DNA from 3 places in the Vreelandella halophytica genome. Region 2 is predicted to be linked to each of the others. Evidence: predicted binding sites of a transcription regulator. Region 2 holds the regulator's gene; each other region holds the start of a gene.
The links. The regulator FliA, encoded in region 2, starts transcription of late flagellar genes. The targets are predictions, from matches to a motif close to CTAAAGTTNNNNNNNNNNCNGCCGATA.
Positions count from the first base shown of each region.

Region 1 (2,268 bases), 400 kb from region 2:
TCTGCGCCACCATGCTATCCATTGCCTGAAACTGGGTGCGAAAGCGCGCGATGGTCTGATCGATGCGCTCCTCGGTTCGGGCGAAACGGTCTTCGAGGGTCCCGATACGGCTTTCGGAGTTACTTTCAGCCGTATCCAGGCGCCCTCCATCGCCCACGAGGCGCTCGAGGGAGGCATTGATTTGCCCCGCCATCCCCGCCTCTTCACTATTACCGGCAAAAAAGCCGGCAAGCTGATCGGGCTCGGTCGCAATGACGCTATCCAGTTTATCGTCGTCTATTTTGAGTTTACCGTCGGTTTGCAGTGAAATACCGATATCAGAGAGCACGCTGAAGCCCTCACCACCCACTGCGCTGCTGATGGACTGGCGAAGTTCCCGCTCGACTGCGCGCGTGGTTGCGTCGGCATTCAGCCCTGCTGATTGGCCGGTTTCGGCATCGAAGCTGGTTAAACGCGTCAGGGTATCTTTCAGCGCATTGAATCCGTCTACAAAGGCAGTCACATTGTCCCGCAGCGCTTCGTCGTCCTGCTCGACGCGCACGGTGCTCGAGGCGCCCGCTTCCGTAAGATTCAAGGTCATACCCTGAATAGCACCCTCGACCTGATTGGAGGCACTGACGATATCGATTCCGTTCACGTTGAAGGCAGCGTCCTGCCCCGCCTGAATGACCTGCACATCCGAGGTAACGGCATCGCTCGATAAAATGGAGGAAAAGTTGGAGCTTTCGATGCTGGCATCAGCGCCCGTTTCACTGGCCATGACCGATAGCCGATACCCTTGGCCGTCATCGATGATGGAAGCCGTTACCTGACCACCGCCTTGTTCATTGATGGCGTCGCGGATGCCTTCCAGCGAACTGCCGTCGGCAATGGTTATGGGCGCCATATCGCCTTCAGCCAAGCCGAAAGTTAGCGTTTGCTCACCACTAATAATGCTTTCGTCGGATGAACCCAAACGCTCCGTAACGAAACTCCCGGCGGTCGCCAACTGCTCCACCTCGACCTCGTAACGGCCGGGTTGTGCTTCATTGGTCGTCACGGCCGTCACGGCATCGCCATCGACCCTGGTCGTGAGGCTCTCGAACGACTCGGCATCGTTGAGTGCTTGAGTCGCATCCTGAAAGGTAGAAATGGCGCTCTTCAGCGTTCCATAGGCAGAAAGCGTCGCCTTCTCGGACTGTACCTGTTCGGCGATGGGGGTGAGCTTGGCGCTCTCGGCGTCTTCAAGCTGGCCCAGCAGCCCGTTCAAATCCAGCCCCGAGCCAATGCCCAGTGAGGTAATGGAAGCCATAGATTAGTGCCCCTTCGATTAGCGTCGCTCAATTAACCGCGCGACCTGAAATTTGCCTGCGTTGATGCATTGAATATCGGCATCCGGCGCTTTTTCTTTAGCTCTTGACCTGTTTTAACTCATTAAAAGGTTATTTTCTGTAATGTTTGGAAATTTTGAGACTACGTCGCTACCCAAAGAATTCGCTAAAAAGCGTTCGTTGAACCATCGTCTTATATAGACCTTGGTCTAATGCCCATGAGTGACTTACACTGGCCTGCGTATTTCGCGTTCACTGCTGGAGAGCCTCATGTCTGCCCAAGGCAAAACCCCGACTGCCCACCCCGCCCCGTTTAGCCGAGAGCAGCTGCGTGGATGCCTTTTTAACGTGGCGGAGCTTCTCTATGTGAACGGCCACGTGCTGGAAACCATTACGCTACCTGGCTGTGGGCTGGCGAAGCGGGAGATGGCCGTACTGGAAGCGCAAAACGCTGGCTGGGCCAGGTGTCGCAAAACCCTCGAGGCGAGCGAAGCGGGTACCCTCAACACAGCGGGGCGATTCGTACTAACGGCGCTGGGCCGCGAGATCATGTTCGATATGTTTGGCCAGGGGGCGGCGGACTGCGCCTAGGGCCCAGGGATAGCCGAACACGCTTAAAAAAGCGCTCTAAACGCAAAAACGCCCGCGAATGCGGGCGTTTGTGTTTGGCACGGCGTTGTGATCAACGAAGGCCAAGCATCGAAAGAATAAACAGTACGACGACTACCAGACCCACGATGTAGATGATATTACGCATAACGGCGCTCCTTGCTTTTTTGCGTTTAGAAAAATCAACGGGTTGCTTTCCCCATCGGGGCAACACCCACATCCTAGCAGGCTTTTGGGTTCTTTGCGTAATTTACGTGCGCTAGCGGGGCGAAGACTCTACGCTTTTTAACAGTCGAGTCGTCGTCAAAAAGGAATGCCAATGCGCGCAATGTTAATGGGGTTCGGGGTG
Region 1 is NZ_OZ309107.1:538,930-541,197, reverse strand. Features, by position in the region: gene fliD (flagellar filament capping protein FliD) at 1-1,291, opposite strand, end outside; gene ACWHXT_RS02580 (hypothetical protein) at 1,581-1,901, shown strand; gene ACWHXT_RS02575 (serine hydrolase domain-containing protein) at 2,239-2,268, shown strand, end outside.
Region 1: fliD (flagellar filament capping protein FliD) is a predicted target of FliA. The motif match lies at 1,366-1,392, and genes of this name have one in related genera.

Region 2 (2,268 bases):
ACCGGTTTGAAGACCAGGTTGGCAAGCAAGATACCGTAGAAGGTCGTGAGCAGCGCCACCGCCATGCGCGGGCCGATCACCTCCAGGTCACCGGCGTCCATGACCTCCAGCATGTTAACCAGCCCCACGAGGGTGCCGATCATGCCGAAGGCCGGGGCGTAGGTCGCCATGGTGCGAAAGATTTGCGCCTCGGCGTGCTCGCGCGCCTTGAGCCGGGCGATACGCCAGCGCAGCATGTCGAAAATTTCATCTTCCTTGGTGTTGGCGATCACCAACTGAATGCCGGTGCGCAGAAACGGGTTGCGCGTGTGTTCGAGCTCGCGCTCCACCGCCCGTACGTCGCCCTTGAACCAGAGCCGCGACATGGACACCAGCTCGTTGATATCGTCGCGCACGTAGGTGTTCTCGCGGCGAAATACCAGCCCCACCAGGCGTACCACCCGCAGTACCTCCTTGAGCGGGTAGCTAATGAAGGTCGCCGCCAGGGTGCCGGTCACCACGATGGCAAGCCCGGGCAAGTTGAGAAAGCTCTCCGGGGATTCCGCGGTGAAAAACAGCACGCTAACCAGTAGCAGAATACTGGCAAATATACCGATCAAGGTAGAGGGGTTCATCGACGGCTCCTCGCCGGTTGGGTTTAACGGTTAAAATGCGTCAATCTGGCTCGTGCAGCCGCGCGCGCAGACGGCTAATGGCTTGGCTATGCAGCTGTGAAACACGCGATTCGGTCACCCCCAGTACTGCGCCCACCTCTTTCAGGTTGAGCTCCTCCTGGTAGTAAAGCGCCATCAAAAGCTTTTCCCGCTCGGGCAGCGCTTCGATCGCCGCGATCAGGGTTTCGCGCTGCTGACCATCCAAAAGCTCCTCAAAAGGCGCATTCAGCGCCTCCTGAGCGGGTTCCCCGCCCTCTTCCAGAAGCTCCTCGAAGGGCAGCAGGTGGCCGCTGTTGGCGTCGTTGAGCAGTTGGTGATACTCGCCGAGCGGCATGTCCAGATGCCGGGCGATCTCGCCCTCCTCCGGCGCCCGGCCCAGGTTCTGTTCGAGATGGCGGACCGCCTCGTCCATGGCCCGGGCCGAACGTCGCACGCTGCGCGGCAGCCAATCCCGGGTGCGCAGCTCATCGACCATCGCCCCGCGAATCCGCTGGCTGGCAAAGGTGGCAAAGCTCGCCCCCTGGGAGGCGTCAAAGCGCCCGAGCGCCTCCAATAGGCCGACCATGCCGGCCTGAATCAGATCATCGAGTTCGATGCTCGCCGGCAGGCGGACCTGCAGCGCCAGCGCCTGGCGGCGCACCAGCGGCATGTGCTGAGTGACCATTTCGCTGTGTTGAATTCTGCCTTGTGCTGTATACATCCTCGTGCCTCGTGGCTATACACTCGTCACTGGTAGTTCACAATCACGTGAAGCCCTTTTACCCGCATCGGCCGCTGCCCGCGCCCCAATGCGAAGCGAAACGCCAGCGGCGCATCGGCGGAAAGCCCGGCAAACCCGGTTTCGCTTCCGCGCTGGCCGCTTAGCTCGACGCAGCGCTCGGGGTGGCAAAGCCAGGCCCGCAGCGCGGCGTCGAACGGTGCCTCATACCGCCAGTGAACGCCTTCGATACGCCCCTGGGCGATCTCCGCTACCGGCGGCGGCGCCAAAACCTGGCTGCTGACCGCCCGGTCGCTCATGGCCACCATCATACCGGTGACCTCCTTACTCCAGCTGCCTGTGCCCGCCTGAGCGGTCAATGCCAGGCTCGCCCCCATCGCCATGAGTAGCGCGACGCCTTGAAGACTCTTTTTCAGAAAACGCTTTTTCATTGTGGCCTACCGCGCTAGTAGCAGCAGTTCGATATTCAGATAATTCGCCGCCGCCTTCTGCAAATTGTCTAAAAGCCCTTCGCGGGGCAAGCCGGGCTCGTGCAGCGCCAGTAGCTGGCGGGGCCCCTGGTTGTCGTTGAGCTGGCGCAGCGTGCGATACATGCTCGCGAAGGCGTCCGCGTCGCTGCGCACCCAAAGCGCCCAGCGTGAATAGCGCTCGCAAAACGCCTCCAACGGCTCGCTGGCATCCACCGGGATGACCTCCCAGCTTTCCGGGGTCGCCGCCCAGCGCCGGCCAAGCTCGGCCCACTCGCCAAGGCGCTCTTTGACCGGGGCGACGCTTTTCGTCGGTAGCCCCACCACCGCCAGCGGCGTCTTGACCACCGGCGTGGCGGCGTCGCTTGCCGGCGGGGTGGCCTGGGTGTCTACGTCGGGCTCGGCGTGCTCGCTGCCAGCCTGCTTTGCT
Region 2 is NZ_OZ309107.1:134,399-136,666, reverse strand. Features, by position in the region: gene ACWHXT_RS00635 (motility protein A) at 1-614, opposite strand, end outside; gene ACWHXT_RS00630 (RNA polymerase sigma factor FliA) at 655-1,353, opposite strand; gene ACWHXT_RS00625 (flagellar protein FlhE) at 1,380-1,802, opposite strand; gene ACWHXT_RS00620 (hypothetical protein) at 1,809-2,268, opposite strand, start outside.

Region 3 (2,268 bases), 410 kb from region 2:
ATCGGCGCTTACATCGCCGTTATTATAATTAACGGCCGCGCGGCCGAGTTCTTTAGCCGAAAGCCTTTTTTTTGAAAAAATCTTTCTCGAGAACGCATGACGCTTAAAAGAAAGAGCAATAACAACAATAAGATATGGATAAAAAAGCTTTTAACCAACCTGAAATATAAAAAAACGGGGCCTTGTGGCCCCGTCGTTATCAAGTGCTACAAATAGTGCACTATTAGCCCAGCAGAGACAGTACGGACTGCGGGGTCTGATTCGCCTGTGCCAGCATAGACGTACCCGCCTGTTGCAGAATGTTGGCGCGCGTCATGTTGGAGACTTCTTCCGCGTAGTCGGCATCTTCGATGCGCGAACGCGCTTCGGAGAGGTTGGTTTCAGTCGTCGCCAGGTTGTCGATCACCGAGTCGAAACGGTTCAGCGTGGCACCCAAGGTCGCACGTTCGGTGTCAAGCGTCTCTACTGCGTCATCTACGTCGTTGATCAGGCTCTGGAAATCAGCGTTAGTGACGCCCTCGCCACCCGAAGCAGAATTCGTGGCAATAGTAGCTGCCGACCCACTAACACCTAGGCCAGTGCTACTCGCATCAACGGTTGTAACGGTGATGGTGTCGTTGTCGGTGGTGTTAGCGCCAACCTGCATGCTCAGGTCAGTGCCTGAGCCACTTGAAGACAGCAGGTTAGTACCGTTGAAGTTGGTGCTACCCGCAACACGGTCGATTTCATCGATACGCTCGCTGATTTCAGTGGCAATCGCTGCACGGTCTTCTTGAGTGTTGGTGTCGTTAGCACCCTGTACCGCCAACTCACGAATACGCTGCAGGTTGTCGTTCACCTGGTCGAGACCGCCTTCCATGGTCTGTACCAGCGAGATACCGTCGCTTGCGTTACGGCTTGCCTGGCTCATGCCATCGATTTGCGCGGTCATTTTGTTGGCGATGGCCTGACCAGCGGCATCGTCGGAAGCGCTGTTGATGCGCAGACCAGAGGAGAGACGTTCTTGCGCCTGAGCCAGCATGCTCTGCGAAGAACTCAGGTTGTTCTGGCCGATCATGGAGGTGATATTCGTATTGATTACAGACATGAGTATTGCTCCTAGAAGTATAACTGGCCAGCGGGCCAACTTTGCGACGTTTGTCATGCCGCTACCCCTTGGTAACGGCTGCTCGTACAAAGTCTTTAGAAAACAATACGCTTTTTATGTAAGGGAAAGTAACATTAGCCACTCAAAACCCAAGCCTTCGTGCTTAAGCTCCCGCCATACGGCGATTTACAAGAAATCCAATAAACAAAAATGTAGGTTAAAAAACCAAAAAACGGGGCCTATTGGCCCCGTCATGATTTAGCGCTAGCGTACTATTAGCCCAGCAGAGACAGTACGGACTGCGGGGTCTGGTTGGCCTGGGCCAGCATGGACGTACCCGCCTGCTGCAGGATGTTGGCACGCGTCATGTTGGACACTTCCACCGCGTAGTCGGCGTCCTCGATACGTGAACGCGCTTCGGACAGGTTGGTGGTGGTGGTCGCCAGGTTGTCGATCACCGAGTCGAAACGGTTCAGCGTGGCACCCAGGGTCGCACGCTGAGTGTCCAGCGATTCCAGGGCAGTATCAACGCTATCGATCAATGACCGGAAGTTCTCGTTGGTGGCGCCAGCACCCGACAGGGCCGCCGCGGAACCACTGACACCCAGTGAGCTGCTGGTCGCGTCAAAGGTATTAACGACAATGGTGTCGTTACCGGTGGTGTTCGAGCCAACCTGAATGTTCAGGGCAGTGCTTGCGCCACTGGCCAACAGGCTAGTGCCGTTGAAGTTGTTGCTGCCCGCTACACGGTCGATCTCGGCGATACGCTCGTCGATTTCGGTAGCGATCGCGGCACGGTCTTCGGCGGTGTTGGTATCGTTGGCGCCCTGTACGGCCAGCTCACGAATACGCTGAAGGTTGTCGTTGATCTGGTCCAGACCGCCTTCCATGGTTTGTACCAGTGAGATACCGTCGCTGGCGTTACGGCTCGCCTGATCCATACCCTTGATTTGGGCAGTCATTTTGTTGGCGATGGCCTGACCCGCAGCATCATCCTTGGCGCTGTTGATGCGCAGACCGGATGAAAGACGTTCCTGAGCCTGAGCCAGCATGCCCTGGGACTTGTTCAGGTTGTTCTGGCCGATCATGGAAGTGATGTTGGTGTTGATAACAGACATGAATTTAATCCTCGGTGTTTAGTGGCCCGGGAGAGGCCTATGAATCGGCACTTGCATCGCCGT
Region 3 is NZ_OZ309107.1:542,926-545,193, reverse strand. Features, by position in the region: gene ACWHXT_RS02600 (flagellin N-terminal helical domain-containing protein) at 224-1,087, opposite strand; gene ACWHXT_RS02595 (flagellin N-terminal helical domain-containing protein) at 1,363-2,205, opposite strand.
Region 3: ACWHXT_RS02600 (flagellin N-terminal helical domain-containing protein) is a predicted target of FliA. The motif match lies at 1,160-1,186, and genes of this name have one in related genera.